One region of the Mucilaginibacter sp. A3364 genome, then DNA from elsewhere that is predicted to be linked to it. Evidence: riboswitches for the same ligand, from Rfam matches in the RefSeq annotation. Region 1 holds a riboswitch; each other region holds the start of a gene.
The links. Region 1 has a riboswitch for S-adenosylmethionine ahead of AC59JT_RS08405 (homoserine O-acetyltransferase family protein). Riboswitches for the same ligand answer to the same signal wherever they lie in the genome.

Region 1 (5,271 bases):
CTGATGTTCTGTTCTTCGTTATAAGCCGGAATGATAATGGAAAGTTTCTTACTCATGCTGTTTGCGCACCTTTCTGCAAAGGTAAGTTTAAATCGTTTTTATCAAACTTACGGTATAATGTTTCATAAATTATCTTCAGCCATACCACAAAACATGGTAAAGCTTTCAAAGCGTAAGGCTCTACATAATGGATCCGTACGTAGCGAGGGAACAAGTCCGACGGTGATAGACTCGTCAATATAAACGCGAACGCCATTAAACTTAAGTCAACCCAAGTTACCGGTCGCTCACCATTTACATACCACAAAGCCGCGCCCACAAAAGCGATGATATAGGTTGGCGATTCGGACCCCGTACTGAAGATAATAGGAAATATCAGCGTAGAAGCCACAATCAGTAACTGGAAATTAACGTCTCTAAATGCCTTGATACGCAGGTATGATAAACCGAACAGCACCATAGCCGGCAGCAAAACAATCAAATTTGACAGGTGCGGAAACATCGTGCGGCGCAGCATCCCCATTACAGATATATCCTGCATCAGCGAAGTTTCATTACCCGCGTTTTTGTGCACCAGGTTAGCGTACCAGTCTTTATAAGTTTGCACGATGAACGCGGGCGAAGATATCGCCATCGGCAACACAAATAATACCACGGCCCAAAATGCCATGGAGCCAATAAATTTGAGTTTGTTGTTAGAGAAAAAGAAAAATGCCAGTCCCACGATGCCATACAGTTTAATATATACCCCCAGCATGATCATTAAAGCCGCCCAGAAGTCCTTTTGGTTACGGATGAATATGTAGCTAAATAATATTAAAGCCGTAACCAGCGGGTTTATTTGTACGCTGGAAGCGGATGTCATCAACTCATGCGCGCATAGTAAAGCCACAATTAAAGCATGTTCTTTTTTTATAGGCAGCTTTTGTATGGCGATGAACAATATCCAGGTGTTGAGTAATTGCCATAATAACACACCGGCAAAATCGGGCAGAAGGGCAAATGGGGCTATCAGCAAACCAAACACCGGTCCGTAATGGTTCATATCAATATAATGCGCCGGCTCAAACGTATATAGGTTTGCCTGCTCAATTAAATGAATAAAGGTGTATTTGTAAACGAAGTAGTTGTTATGGATGTGGTTTTCGTGCTTTACAAAACCTTCAATAACACTTTTGATTACTGGGAAAAGGCCAAGAAAAAACCATACAATAACTACAAATGGTTTGCTTTTAAAAACGGCGGCCAGTTTATGCATTTATAAGGGTTTGCTAACGCGAATAGCGCCAAAAATACAAATTTGGCTGCATAATTCCACCTTACATGTCATTGCGAGAAGGAACGACGAAGCAATCTCCGTATGAACTAGCGCACCTATCAGCGGAGATTGCTTCGCTTCGCTTGCAATGACATAAAAAAGCCACGTAAGTAATCGCCAACGCGCGGTCGGACTAAAAACAAAAAAAGGTTCCTGTTACGGAACCTTTCATTTTTCTTCACAACAAAACTACTGCAAAGTTTAGTTGGGTTTTAAGCCGAGGCTAAACTGACCCCTGTTAGCTGATCGGCGAAGGCCAGAAATGCCTTCTCATCCGATATACGTTGTTCGTTAGCGATCAGATTTTGCAGATTTACTTTTCCAATAACATATTTATAATTGCCAGAATAGTAGCGTTCTTTAATGCTGATGAATTTCAACGCTTCAAGCAGTTCGTCGCTCTCATAACGCAGGTAAATGCACAATTCAATATCATTAGTAAAGTTTAAGCCTTTACTAGCTTTGGTTTTTTTGTATTCATAAGCATAGTCATAGCGTAAAGCAGCAATATCCGATAACACAGCCGAACCTGTTGGGTGGCCACCAGCGCCCTTACCAAAAAAGAATTGCTGATCGGCAAACGCGGCTTGTACAATTACGCCGTTGTACTCATATTCCACATTGTATAAAAACTCCGTTTCGGTAACCAGTTTTGGCAATACAAACATGGCAACATGCTCGTCGTCCAGTTCTTTAGCTACCGGTACCAGTTTTATTTTCAGGTTCTTTTCGCGGGCGTACTGAATATCATCTGCTCCCAGGTTTTGAATACCTATGTTCAACACCTCATCCGGATTTACAATAACACCATAAGCATGCGACGCGGCTATCACCAGTTTAAATTTCGCATCAAAACCACCTACATCCATTATCGGGTTGGTTTCGGCAAAGCCAAGGTCCTGCGCCAGTTTTAAAGCGGCATCATAATCCATGTTCTCCAAAAAGCCTTTAGACAGAATGTAGTTTGACGAACCGTTGAATATACCGCAGATAGAGTGCAGCAACTCATTATCATAATACTCCTCAAGGTTACGGATGATAGGAATACTACCGCAAACCGCGCCCTCATACAATAATGATGTGCCGTATTGTTGTTGTATCTGGATCAGCTCCTCCAAATGCAGGGCTATCATTTTTTTACTGGCGGATACTACGTTCTTGCCCGATTTAAGCGCGGTTGATACAATGTCAAAAGCCGCTTCGGTATCGTTTATCAGCTCAACAATGGTGTTTATCTCCGGGTTGTTAAGCAGTTCGTTTTTGTCGGTAGTAAAAAGTTCGGCCGGTAAAGAGCGCTTTTTGCTGGCATCTTTAATAGCTATCTTTTTTATTTCAAGGTTAAGGTTTTTAGTCTGGATGATATCATTTAGTCCCTGGCCAACCACGCCGAAGCCAAAAAGGCCGATATTTAGTTTCTTGCTCATTATGCTATTTGCTGTAACTGGATGATCTTTCCCTTTACGTCTTGTTTAAAAAATGATGTGATAATATTAGTAAGGATACCGGTTTCAATTAAAAAACCGTCGTGCCCGTAAAACGAGTCGAACTCGGCAAATGCCGCCTGCGGTATATGCTGAAATAAGTATTGCTGTTCTTCAACCGGGAATAACACGTCTGATTTAATACCGATAACCAGCGTACGCGCTTTGATCAGGCTCAACGCTTTTTCAACCCCACCTCGGTTACGGCCCACATTGTGCGAATCCATGGTTTTAGTTAGGTGCCAATAGCTGTAGGCATTAAATCGGTTCACCAGTTTATCGCCCTGGTAGCTCTGGTAGCTGGCTGCACGGAAATCATCGGCGTTGTTAGCATCCGCGTCTTCCTGCTGACTAACCGTGTAAGTTTTATAACCACGATAGGATAGTAACGCTATACTGCGTGCGGCTTTTAAACCTTTTTTACCGCCATCTACGGTTTCGGCATGATAAGTTTCATCTGCCAGTAAAGCCAAACGCTGCGACTCGTTAAAAGCAATACCCCACGGTGAATGACGCGCGTTGGTAGCGATAAGGATCAGGTTTTTTATAAAATCAGGTTCCATAATGGCCCACTCGGCAGCTTGTTGTCCGCCTAATGATCCGCCAATTACGGTATGTATGCTATCTAACTTTAAATGCTGCGCTAGTAACTGATGAGCCTTCGCCATATCCCTTACAGTAATGTTGGGGAACGATAAAAAGTATGGCTTGCCGATTGCTGGATCAACACTGAGCGGACTGGTAGTACCATAGGCCGAACCTAATATATTGGCACAAACTATAAAATGCTCGTTCGGGTTAAAATAGTCGGCATCGCCGAAAAGGCCTTTCCACCAATCCAATACGTCGGAGTTTGCAGTAAGGGCGTGGCATACCCATATCACGTTATCCTTATTGGCATTAAGGGTGCCAAAGGTGTGGTAGCCAATTTCAAGTTCGGCCAGTATTTTGCCCGACTCGAGTTGGAATGGTGATGTATGCTTATAAGTTAAAATGCTCATTTTTTTGGTTGATAGTAATTAACGTGTTGATTTTTAGGGAGGCTAAAGGATATATTTTATCCGTTAACGCTGTTCGTTATTTTTCTTTTGTGGAGAAAATAAACGGGTGAGGGATCAACAGCGGCACATATAGCACATGCAATAAGCAGGCGCGGTACCGTTTTGGGCATTAATTAAAATTTGCGGAAGAAGGGTGTTTTTTAAATTATCCATGTTGTTAATTTATATTTCCCGGGATATTTACCGGGCCAGGAATTGGCACCTATCTCTAACCTTAGAGGGTTGCCAGTGGGTCATTGAGCCTGATCTCTCGCCACTTCTTTATAAATCAAAACCGTATGAGGGAATTGATCATGGTATTGCTACCGAGCTGCAAATATATATGCTGATAGGTAAAAGTGCAAATTTTTTAAGCCAAAGCTTGTTCTAAGTCGGCTATTAAGTCATCAATATGCTCCAACCCGACAGATACCCGCAGCAAATTAAACGGTGTTTTAGTATCCGGGCCTTCGATCATAGCACGGTGCTCAATCAAACTTTCTACACCGCCTAAGCTGGTGGCTTGGGTAAATAGTTGTAGCTTATTAATAACACGGTGCGCTTCTTCTTTGCCGCCATTTAAGCAAAATGATAATACCCCGCCAAAGCTTTGCATTTGCTGTTTGGCAACCTCATGATTGGGATGCGATGGTAAACCGGGGTATAACACGCGTTCAACTTTTGGAAGCTGTTGTAAGTATTCCGCCAGTAGCTGTGCATTACTTACATGACCGCGTACACGGTACGGCAGTGTTTTCAAACTACGTGCCAGGTAATAACAATCCTGCGGAGAGGGGATAGCGCCGCCCATTTCTTGTACGGCACGGATCCTGGCCCACCAGTCGCTTTTTTCTGCAGTAATTAGAGCCCCGCCCATTAAGTCACTGTGCCCGCCAAAATATTTGGTGCTGGAGTGCATAACTATATCGGCACCTAAGGTTAATGGTAGCTGGCAAATAGGGGTTGCAAAGGTATTATCGCACACCACTTTAATGTTATGCTGTTTTGCTGTCGCGACGATTTTTTTGATGTCGCTTATTTTTAATAATGGGTTTGATGGGGTTTCGATCCAGATTAGTCCGGTTTCGGGTTTGATGTGGGCATTTAAAACAGCCTCATTATTCACATCAATAAAATCAAACGTTAAAATGCCGGCGAATAAAGTTTTAAGCTGGTTACGTAACCCATGATACATATCATCGGGCGCAATAACATGCGTACCTGGGGCCAATGACTGAAATACAGCCATGCCCGCCGCGTTGCCCGATGAAAAGGCTGCCGCATCTGCCCCTTGCTCTAACTGAGCTAACACATTTTCTAAGGAAGTGCGGTTAGGGTTTGAAGCCCTGCTGTAAATGTAGCCATCGGTATAACTACCGTCCGCGTTACGGATAAACGTAGTTGATAGAACTATCGGTTGTATAACGGCTCC
Region 2 (5,271 bases), on a different contig from region 1:
TAAAAGTAGCGGTATCGGCAAAAGCATATTCGGGGTTGTGGCATGATGAGCAATTGATGGTTTGGTCTTTTGAAAGAATGTTATCGAAAAACAGCTTGCGCCCCAATTCTTCTTTAGTTTGTACTTCGTCCGCGCCGCTCATAAAACCCAGCAGCGTTGTTGAAGCCAATCCTAAACCTACAATCACCAATGTTAAATTTCTCTTTTTCATGCTAAAGTGTAAACAATAACCGCCCCGCCCACCCTCATAGGCAGGGTCGGTTACTCACTATTTATCAACCTAAAATGAATTCGTTGTTTTATTGCGCGTTGGCAACCAGCGCTACATTAATATCAAAATCGTCATAGATCACTTTATCGCCCAGGTTCTCAAAAAAGTTTTTCGAGCGGAATTTGATGTCGTACTTGGTACGGTCTATCGTGATCTTCGCGTTAGCGGTTAACTTTTTACCAGCCACAGCAACCGTAGCCGGGAAGCTTACCGGGTTGGTAATACCTTTAATGGTTAAGTTGCCCTTCACATCATAAGTATTGCCCGTAGCTTTGGTTGCGCTGGTTAGCACAAACGTTGCTTTAGGGTGCGCTTCCACGCTGAAGAAATCGGCGCTTTTTAAGTGGCCAACCAGTTTGGCGTTACCTTCGGCATCGGCAATATCCGTATCGGTAATGGTGCGGGTATCAATGTTAAAGGTGGCGGCTTTCAGGTTGTTATCCTCTAAAGTGAAGCTGCCATCGCTTATGGCTACGTTGCCTGCATGCTCGCCGGTAGCTTTTTTGGCAAGCCAGGTTAGTTTGCTGGCTTTGGTGTCGGCCGTAAAAACAACCGGCTTAGCAGGTTTTGTTGCAATTGTAGTTAATGATCTCTTTACTGATTTTTTTGGCGGAACGGTGCCTGATATTGCGCTTAATGATGCAATTGCCACTGCGGCCAGGCTTAATGTTAATTTCATTTTTTTATGTTTTTGTTTAGTGGATGTAAAACCCGGCGCGGGAGGACCTATGAACCCGCACCAGGTTGGCTATTGATCAGTTAATAGTTTAGTTTTTATGTTATCGTCCGGTTACTTGCTCACTTGCGTTAGCTGATGCAGTGGCGGGTGCTTCCTCTGCCAACAGCTGATCTAACAGGGTATTGAATTTCTTTTCGTAATCTTTATAATACTTGCCCGTTACGGTGCCGGTGTAGCCGGTGTATATTTCGCGCACTTCGCCCTTACGGTCGATGATGATGGTAGTTGGGAAAGCAACGAACTTATTCAACGCGGGCAGTTTTTGCGATACCAGTTTTTTATCGGCCAGACCACCAAACAGGATATCGTATTTGATATTGTATTTATCGCGCAGCTTGCCTAAAGTGTATTGGGCATATTGCAGGCTATCCTTTTGCTCAAAACCAATGGCAATGGCCTCCACACCTCGTTTCTGGTTTTTGTTAAACCATGGCGAAAGAAACACGGTTTGATCTGTACAGTTAGGGCACCAGGTACCTACTATCTCCACAATGACTACTTTACCTTTGTATTTGTCATCGCTTAACGAAACCGGTTTGCCGGTAAGATCAGGGAAGGTAAAATCCAGCTTTTTGTAGCCTTCTTTCAGGAAGGTGAGTTTGTAGGGATCAGGCAGTTCGGCTTTTTCATCTTTCACCGCATCAAACCTGGTATTGTCATAAATACCCGCGCCAATCTCGCCGCTTAAAGTACCATCGGCGTTTATTTTGCCGCGATAAATTTTAGGGCTGGGGCCGCTAAAGCCTGATAGCTCAAACTGGTCGCCTTGTACGGTGCCTTCCAGCTCGCGGCTGTCGCCGGTTACCTGTAAAATAACGCCGGTTAGCTTGTTGCCTGTTTGTTTTAAAATGGCAACCTTGTTTGGTACTTGCTCCTTCGAGTACACTTTCAGTTCCCATTTACCGGTAAGGTTGGCTGTTGGCGCCACATCTTTACCCGGCTCCACAAAGCGGTAGCTTTTGCCATGCTCGGCCACAAATGGCAGTGAGTTGCCACGGAAGTCAGGTACCAGGCTGCGGTACTCGCCGTTTATGGTGTTGTCATCGTTTATTTTGGCTACGATGGCAGCATCATAAGTATTCATTTTGATGAATACCGAATCCTTACCTATTCTTTGCACATGGAAATCGTCCCGGCGAGTTCCGTTTAGCAGGGTGAATACGGCATGCTCAATATCTTTCCCCTTGTATTCAAAGTTGAAAGGTACTTTTGATTCGGCCACGGTAAACACACCGCGCCAAACACCTTCTTTAATGTTTTTTGCGGCAGGCTCTTTATCGCCTGCGAAAGCCGCGCCGGTAAACAACACACCGGCCAATAGCGCTTTTAAGTTTTTAGTTTTCATATGGATCGTTTTTTAGGTAGTGATAAATTATTTGCCTTGTACCGGGTTAGCGTCGGCTACCTGCGCGGTGTTGGTTGGTACCGGTTCGGCCAGCAACTCGTCTAATAGTTTGTTAAATTTCTTTTCGTATTCTTCGTGGTATTTGCCGGTTACGGTGCCGGTGTAGCCGGTGTATATCTCGCGCACTTCGCCTTTACGATCGATGATGATGGTAGTTGGGAAAGCGATGAATTTATTCAACGCAGGTAATTTTTGCGATACCAGTTTTTTATCAGCCAAACCACCAAATGCTATGTCATATTTAATGTTGTATTTATCGCGCAGCTTACCTAAAGTGTACTGGGCATAAGCCAGGCTATCTTTTTGCTCAAAGCCAAGAGCAATAGCTTCAACACCACGTTTTTGGTTTTTGTTAAACCAAGGCGACAGAAACACGGTTTGATCCGTGCAATTAGGGCACCAGGTACCAATGATCTCAATGATCACTACTTTACCTTTGTATTTATCATTACTTAATGATACCTGCTCTTTACCATTAATGTTAGGGAAAGAGAAATCCAGCTTTTTAAAGCCTTCTTTCAGGAAGGTAATTTTGTACGGATCGGGTAGTTCAATATCTTCTTTCTTAGCGGCATCAAACTTTAGGTTTTTGTAGATACCGAAACCTTGCTCGCCGCTTAGCGTACCATCTGCGTTTACTTTACCTTTTACAATAAAAGGGCTAGGGCCGGTAAAACCGCTCAGCGCGAACTCGCCACCTTGTATAGTGCCTTCCAGCTCGCGGGTATCGCCCACTACGGTCATGATCACACCGGTTAGTTTGTTGCCATTTTGTTTGATGAGGGCGATAGATGCAGGGACAGCTTCTTTACTGTAGGTTTTAATTTCCCATTTGCCGTTAAGGTTGGCGGTAGGCTCTACGTCTTTACCAGGCTCAACAAAACGGTATGTTTTGCCATGCTCGGCAGTAAAAGGTAACGAGTTACCACGGAAACCCGGTACCAGGCTGCGGTATTCGCCGCTAATGGTATTGTCATCATTGATTTTGGCTACCAGGGCGGCATCGTAAGTGTTCATTTTAACATATACCGAATCTTTACCCAGGCGCTGCACGTGAAAATCATCACGACGGCTGCCGTTTATTAAGGTAAATACAGCATGCTCCGGATCTTTCCCCTTAAATTCAAAATTGAAAGGTACTTGCGATTCGGCTACATTGAATACGCCGCGCCATACACCCTCTTTAATAAATTTAGCAGATGGTTTATCGCCGGCCAGGGCAGCACCACTAAATAAAACGCCCACACTAAGGCATTTTGCTTTTGATAGATAGTTTGAAAATTTCATTGTTTGTACAGATTAATGTTGTTAATACTATTTTCTACTTGCTTAATTAATTTTTAAGAAAGTGTAACAGAAATTTGAGGCATAACGGTTCCTGCAGCATCAATTACACATTGATACTTAAAGCTTACAGTAAATTTAAATCGAGCTTATTGTGCGGAAACTACATGCACATACAACAACATCGTGGTGGGGCGACGGCCGGTTGTTTGCTTAAATTTTGGTTCTTCAAATTTTTCATAACACTTAGTTAATTTATTATCCGGTGATAAATTTCCTTCCGGATAAAGTAGAGCACTTATTTCGCGGTGGAACGAAAAGTTGCTAAAAGATCATCGAGACTTCCTCTCCCTTTTTCTGAATAAATCAACTAATTAATGGTGGGGTTAATTAGATGGTGTAAAGGTATCAATTAAAATTTACAATCCAAATAAAAATCTATAGATTTTGTAGTATTTATTTAAACAATTGTTTTTCGCTGTTTTCAAGCGGGTATTTTACGAATTAACGTCCTGGTCGCCGCGGCAGAAGTTTAACTAAATGAAGTTCCACCATTGCATAAAGCCTTGCCCCTGCACAACGCCAGGACGTTAATCTTTATGAATATATTTTTTTGATTAGCTGATAGACTGCAGCTTAACGGCAACAACAGTTTTGTATAACAACCTTAGGGTTGGTTGCTACGTGGTGGCAAATGGTACTAATGGGTGCGTAAATGTTTTTCATTTGTTTATTATTCTGTTGTAAATAATAAATCAATTGGTGGAGGATCGACTTAGTATCTTTAATATTAGCGTTGTTGTTCTCTTATTTCAATTCTATCAAAAAGTTAACCTCTTCGGGCGGTAAACACTCCTTGTTGCTGCAAACCATATAGCTTAACGTGCCTTTTACAATGGGGTCACTGTTTACCAATTTTATTTTTTGTTGAAACACTACGGTGTTTTCAAAGTAAGTTACATTCATATCAAATGCCCGCTCAAATTTCTTTTTGGGCTGCGGCTCGGTAGTTTTGCTCACCAGCGCGTAATCGTTAGATTTGGCAAAGGCGAAACTGGTTTTTACCGGCCCACCATCGGCCACGTGCTGCGAGTAAATGTGCCAGCCTTTATCAATGCTGGCTTTTAAATATACCACAGCTTCGGTAGCGTTTATTTTTTTGGCAGCATAGGCCCATTTAACCGGGGTCTGTATCTGCGCTTTAGCGCAAACGCTTGCCAGTAAAATGCAGGCGCTTATTATATATATTTTCATTGTAGGTGATGTATGTTATTATGCAGCTATGGCTTCATATATAGCCGATAGCTTTTCAACCGTATGGTCGATCTCTTCGGCCGTATTGTATTTGCTGAACGAGAACCGGATGTTATTGCGAGAGGTATCAACCCCCAAAGCCCTCAACACATGCGATGCCAAACCCGCCGAGCAGGCACTACCGCCCGATACCGAAATATCGTTCTGATCCAAATACTCCAACAAGTTAATACCTGTATTGCTTACCGGCAAGCTGGCGTTTAATACCGTGTACAGGCTGTCGCTTGCAATGGCCGAGTTTCCGTTAAACCGCACATC
Region 3 (5,271 bases), on a different contig from region 1:
GATAGAACCATATTACAAATGGCGCGATGACTACATAGCAGCAGAGGACGAATATTCGCCTTTTTATGCTACGCAGTATAGTGAATTTGAGTTTGATAAGCAGGTGTACAATTATTTGCTGCACCCGCAATGGGATTCGTTTGGCTCGAACACGCTTTATTTAAAAGTGCTGTATGCTGATTACGATAGGGGGTATGCCATAATTGAATTTATCGGCGAATGGAACGACGCGATCAATAACGACATTATGCTACTTAAGCGCGAGATCATTGAGTTGATGACCGATAACGGCATTAATAAATACATACTGATAGGTGAGAACGTGTTGAATTATCACTCGTCAGACGATTGCTACTATGAGGAATGGTTTCAGGATGTGGAGGATGGCTGGATAGCCGGAATTAATTTCCGCGAGCATGTGATAGAGGAGTTTAAGCGCAACAACATCGACTACTACATCAACTTTGGTGGCGAACTGGACGAGATGAACTGGCGCACCTCAAAACCCCTGCAATTTTTTAAACGGGTAGAGGAGCAGTTGACGAAGAGACTTAATTAGTAGAACCAAGAGTCAAGAATCAAGAGCCAAGATTACACTGTCTTGATTCTTGGCTCTTGATTCTTGATTCTGATAAAACTATATTTGATAACAATAAATCCAAATCAATAAAGAATGGAAAATAATAATCCCAACTACGTTTACGATAATGTAATAGAGGTAAACGACACTGACGCTTCACGTAAATATTTAGCCAAGGTTTTTACCTGGATGTGTATCGCATTGGGCGTGTCAGCAAGTATAGCTTACGTTTTCGCTACAGATTTCAGCTTGTTAAGTTTAATAATCGACCCCACTGTAGGTAAATTTACTACCATAGGTTACGTTGCCTTATTTGCTCCGCTAGCCTTTAACCTGGTAATGAATTTTGGCTACACGCGTATTAGTTACCCTGTGTTGGTGGCTTTATTTTTCGGTTATGCATTAACTATTGGCATAAGCCTAAGTATTATCGGCCTTATTTATACCGCGAGTTCAATATTTACGGTATTCTTAAGTTCTGCCGCCGTGTTTGCAGTAATGGCTATCGCCGGTTACACTACTCAGCAAGACCTTACCAAATTCGGTTCTATAATGTATACTATCTTTATAGGGGCATTTGTGGTTAGCTTGGTTAATTTCTTTATGGGAAGCGATACATTACAGTATATTCTGAGCTTTGTGTTTATGGCCGTAATGATAGGTTTAACTGCTTTTTACGTGCAAATGTTAAAACGCATAGGTGCAGGTTTGGAATATGGTAGCGCCGAATCAAAAAAATTAGTGATCATAGGAGCATACGTGCTTTATACTACATTCATCAACTTATTTATGTCAATGCTTCGCATATTTGGAAGCAGAAGATAATAACTAACAAAAAATACTTGCCGGTAAAAGATGTACAAACTAGTTTGCAGATTTTTGCCGGCATTTTTGTTTCTGCTCACATTTGCAGCGTCCGCGCAGCGGATAGATACCAACCGCACCCGCCAAAAAGCTAAAGAAGCCCTGCAATTCGCGAAGCAAAAAGGCTATAATATCCGCTACAGTATTTTAATTGACATGAGCCTGCCATCGGGCGTAAAGCGCTTTATGGTTTGGGATATGCGTAAAAATGCCATACATATAGCCGGTTTGGTGAGCCATGGTTGCGGTACTTCCCCATGGGCAGGCGTGTGGTCTAAAGATAAGCCGCAGTTCAGTAATGCCGATGGCAGTCATTGCACAGCCTTAGGGAAATACAAAATTATGGGTCGTGGATATAGCGGCTGGGGCATACATGTAAAGTATTTTTTAAATGGTTTAGAGGCAAGCAACAACAAAGCCTTGGGTCGTCAAATTGTATTTCACTCGTGGGAGCGTGTGCCCGAGCAAGAGGTTTACCCGGATGGTACACCCGAAGGTTGGGGCTGCCCGGCCATATCAAACAATACCATGAAGCTGGTTGATGCCTTACTGCGCGCGCAAAGTAAACCGGTGTTGATGTGGATATATAATTAGCATGTAATATCCACTAATCGAGGCGTATCGGTTACGCTTAGCCTCTTGCACATTACAACTTAATTACGCATCTTTGCACTGCTTATACAGAAAGGCGGAGGGACTGGACCCTGCGATGTCTTAGCAACCTGTTACTCAACAAGGTGCTACATTCTACTCATCAGTTTTAACCGGCAGATGGACAGATAAGCGAGAGTCAAAATTTGATTGATCCGACCTTCAGCATAAGCTTTTTTAGATATGAGATGTGAGATGTGAGACATGAGATGTTATCTCGGTTTTGCCAACCGTATTTCAGTATCTGATCGATGAGCGGTGATAGATATGCTTTCTCATATCTCAAATCTCACTTCTCATATCTAACAGACAATGAATATAAAAGACGAACTCAAAAAACGTATTCTGATCATTGACGGCGCTATGGGTACCATGATACAACGGTACCAGCTAACCGAAAAAGATTTTCGTGGAGAAAGATTTAAAGATCACCACAGCGACCTGCAAGGTAATAATGACCTGCTGAACTTAACGCGCCCGGACGTGATCAAAGCTATACATGCCGAGTACCTGGATGCCGGTGCCGATATCATCGAAACCAATACCTTCAGCACGCAAGTAATTTCCCTGGCCGACTACCATATGGAAGAGCTGGCTTATGAAATGAGCTACGAAGGCGCACGCCTGGCCCGTGAGGTTGCTGATGAATATAATTTAAAAACGCCCAACAAACCCCGCTTTGTGGCCGGTGCTGTTGGTCCTACAAATCGTACTGCATCATTATCGCCTGATGTGAACGACCCGGGTTACCGTGCCGTTACTTTTGATGATCTGGCTAATGCTTACTACGATCAGATTCGTGGTTTGGTTGATGGCGGATCGGACGTTTTGTTGATTGAAACCATATTTGATACCCTGAATGCCAAAGCAGCTTTATTTGCTGCCGATAAATACGCGCAGGAAAGCGGCAAACATTTGCCCATCATGATATCGGGTACTATTACCGATGCTTCAGGCCGTACCCTTTCGGGCCAAACCGTTGAGGCGTTCTGGAATTCTATCCGCCACGCTAACCTGTTATCAGTAGGTTTAAATTGCGCTTTGGGTGCCCGTGAAATGCGCCCGCACATTCAGGAACTTTCTGAAAAGGCAGATGTATTTATATCGGCTTATCCCAATGCCGGTTTGCCAAACGAGTTTGGTCAGTATGACGAAACCCCGCACGAAACTGCCCACCAGGTAGACGACTTTATGAAAGACGGTCTGGTGAACATTGTTGGCGGTTGCTGCGGTACCACGCCCGACCACATTAAATGCATAGCCGAACGTGCAGAAAAGTATCCTGCACGTTTGGTACCTGAGGTAGCTCCAAACATGCGCCTGAGCGGTTTAGAAGCCGTTACCATAACTCCCGAAAGTATTTTTGTGAATGTGGGTGAGCGTACCAATATCACCGGTTCGCCAAAATTCTCGAAGCTGATCTTGGCCGAGAATTATGAAGAAGCGCTATCGGTAGCTGCCCAACAGGTTGAAGGTGGCGCCCAGGTGATAGACATCAACATGGACGAGGGTATGATCGACTCGGAAGCTGTAATGGTGAAATACCTGAACCTGGTAGCTTCTGAACCTGATATTGCCAAACTGCCTATCATGATCGACTCATCAAAATGGTCGGTTATTGAGGCAGGTTTAAAATGTATACAAGGTAAGGGTATTGTAAACTCCATCTCGCTGAAAGAAGGCGAGGAGAAGTTTAAAGAATACGCCCGCAAAATATTAAGCTATGGTGCCGCCACGGTAGTGATGGCTTTTGACGAAACAGGTCAGGCTGATAATTACCAGCGCCGGATAGAGATATGTAAGCGTTCGTACGATATTTTGGTGAACGAGATAGGTTTTCCCCCGCAGGATATCATTTTCGACCCTAACATCCTTACCGTTGCAACCGGTTTGGAGGAACACAACAACTACGCGGTAGATTTTATTGAAGCTACCCGCTGGATAAAACAAAACCTGCCGTACGCTAAAGTGAGCGGTGGTGTAAGTAATATTTCCTTTTCTTTCCGCGGTAATAACGTAGTGCGCGAGGCGATGCACTCGGCCTTCCTGTTCCATGCCATCAAAGCCGGTATGGACATGGGCATTGTAAACGCCGGTATGCTGGAGGTTTACGAAGAGATTGATAAGCAACTGCTCGAGCTGGTTGAAGACGTGCTGCTTAACCGCCGCGACGACGCCACCGAGCGATTGGTTGAATACGCCGATACCGTAAAAAGCAAAGGCAAAGAGGTTGTGCGCGATGAAGAATGGCGAAAAGGCCCCGTAGAAGAACGCTTGTCGCACGCCTTGGTAAAAGGTATTATCGAGTACCTGGACGCCGACGTGGAAGAAGCACGCCAAAAATACGACAGGCCGCTGGAAGTAATTGAAGGTCCCCTGATGGACGGTATGAACATTGTGGGCGATCTATTTGGCGCGGGTAAAATGTTCCTGCCACAGGTCGTAAAATCGGCCCGTGTGATGAAAAAGGCCGTGGCGTACCTGTTACCTTTCATCGAACTGGAAAAACAAAAATTAATTGATGCCGGCGGCGATGCAGATGCCGGAAGAGCCAACGCCGGTAAAATATTAATGGCAACCGTTAAAGGCGACGTGCATGATATCGGTAAAAACATTGTAGGCGTGGTTTTAGCTTGTAATAATTTCGAGATCATTGACCTTGGCGTTATGGTTCCCGCGCAGCGGATAATTGAAGAAGCCAAAAAACAAAACGTAGATATTATTGGCCTGAGCGGTTTGATCACCCCATCACTGGATGAGATGGTGCATTTCGCTAAGGAAATGGAACGCGAAGGCTTTACTATTCCGCTGATCGTTGGCGGTGCAACTACCTCGCGCATACACGCCGCTGTAAAGATCGACCCTAACTATTCGGGCGCCGCCATACACGTATTGGATGCATCGCGCAGCGTAACCGTTTGCAGTAACCTGATGAACAAGGATACCCGCGACGGCTACATCCAAGGCATTAAAGACGAATATGCTAAGGCCCGCGAGGCTCACGCCAATAAAAAATCAGACAAGCGTTTTGTAACGCTTGAACAGGCGCGTGCCGATAAATTTAAAATAGATTTGGATAAAGTAGCGCCCAAACCGGCCTTTACCGGTACCAAGGTTTTTGAAAGCTATCCGCTGAAAGAGTTGGTGCCATATATCGATTGGACGCCGTTCTTCCA

Region 2: it holds a riboswitch for S-adenosylmethionine, as region 1 does, so the genes downstream of both, AC59JT_RS13250 (peroxiredoxin family protein) here and AC59JT_RS08405 (homoserine O-acetyltransferase family protein) in region 1, are expected to answer to the same signal.
Region 3: it holds a riboswitch for S-adenosylmethionine, as region 1 does, so the genes downstream of both, metH (methionine synthase) here and AC59JT_RS08405 (homoserine O-acetyltransferase family protein) in region 1, are expected to answer to the same signal.

The regions. Positions count from the first base shown of each region.
Region 1 covers NZ_JCAWED010000001.1:1,862,791-1,868,061, reverse strand. Annotated here, with positions in the region: gene AC59JT_RS08425 (glycosyltransferase family 2 protein) at 1-56, opposite strand, end outside; gene AC59JT_RS08420 (glycosyltransferase family 87 protein) at 53-1,045, opposite strand; gene AC59JT_RS08415 (hypothetical protein) at 1,097-1,264, shown strand; gene AC59JT_RS08410 (homoserine dehydrogenase) at 1,531-2,742, opposite strand; gene AC59JT_RS08405 (homoserine O-acetyltransferase family protein) at 2,742-3,800, opposite strand; SAM riboswitch class I at 4,020-4,130, opposite strand; gene AC59JT_RS08400 (trans-sulfuration enzyme family protein) at 4,210-5,271, opposite strand, start outside.
Region 2 covers NZ_JCAWED010000002.1:135,432-140,702, forward strand. Annotated here, with positions in the region: gene AC59JT_RS13235 (cytochrome-c peroxidase) at 1-211, opposite strand, end outside; gene AC59JT_RS13240 (YceI family protein) at 300-950, opposite strand; gene AC59JT_RS13245 (peroxiredoxin family protein) at 1,051-2,355, opposite strand; gene AC59JT_RS13250 (peroxiredoxin family protein) at 2,383-3,702, opposite strand; SAM riboswitch class I at 3,952-4,067, opposite strand; gene AC59JT_RS13255 (protein-disulfide reductase DsbD domain-containing protein) at 4,507-4,953, opposite strand; gene AC59JT_RS13260 (cysteine desulfurase family protein) at 4,972-5,271, opposite strand, start outside.
Region 3 covers NZ_JCAWED010000002.1:108,369-113,639, reverse strand. Annotated here, with positions in the region: gene AC59JT_RS13155 (hypothetical protein) at 1-559, shown strand, start outside; gene AC59JT_RS13150 (Bax inhibitor-1/YccA family protein) at 674-1,405, shown strand; gene AC59JT_RS13145 (murein L,D-transpeptidase catalytic domain-containing protein) at 1,436-2,038, shown strand; SAM riboswitch class I at 2,118-2,230, shown strand; gene metH (methionine synthase) at 2,408-5,271, shown strand, end outside.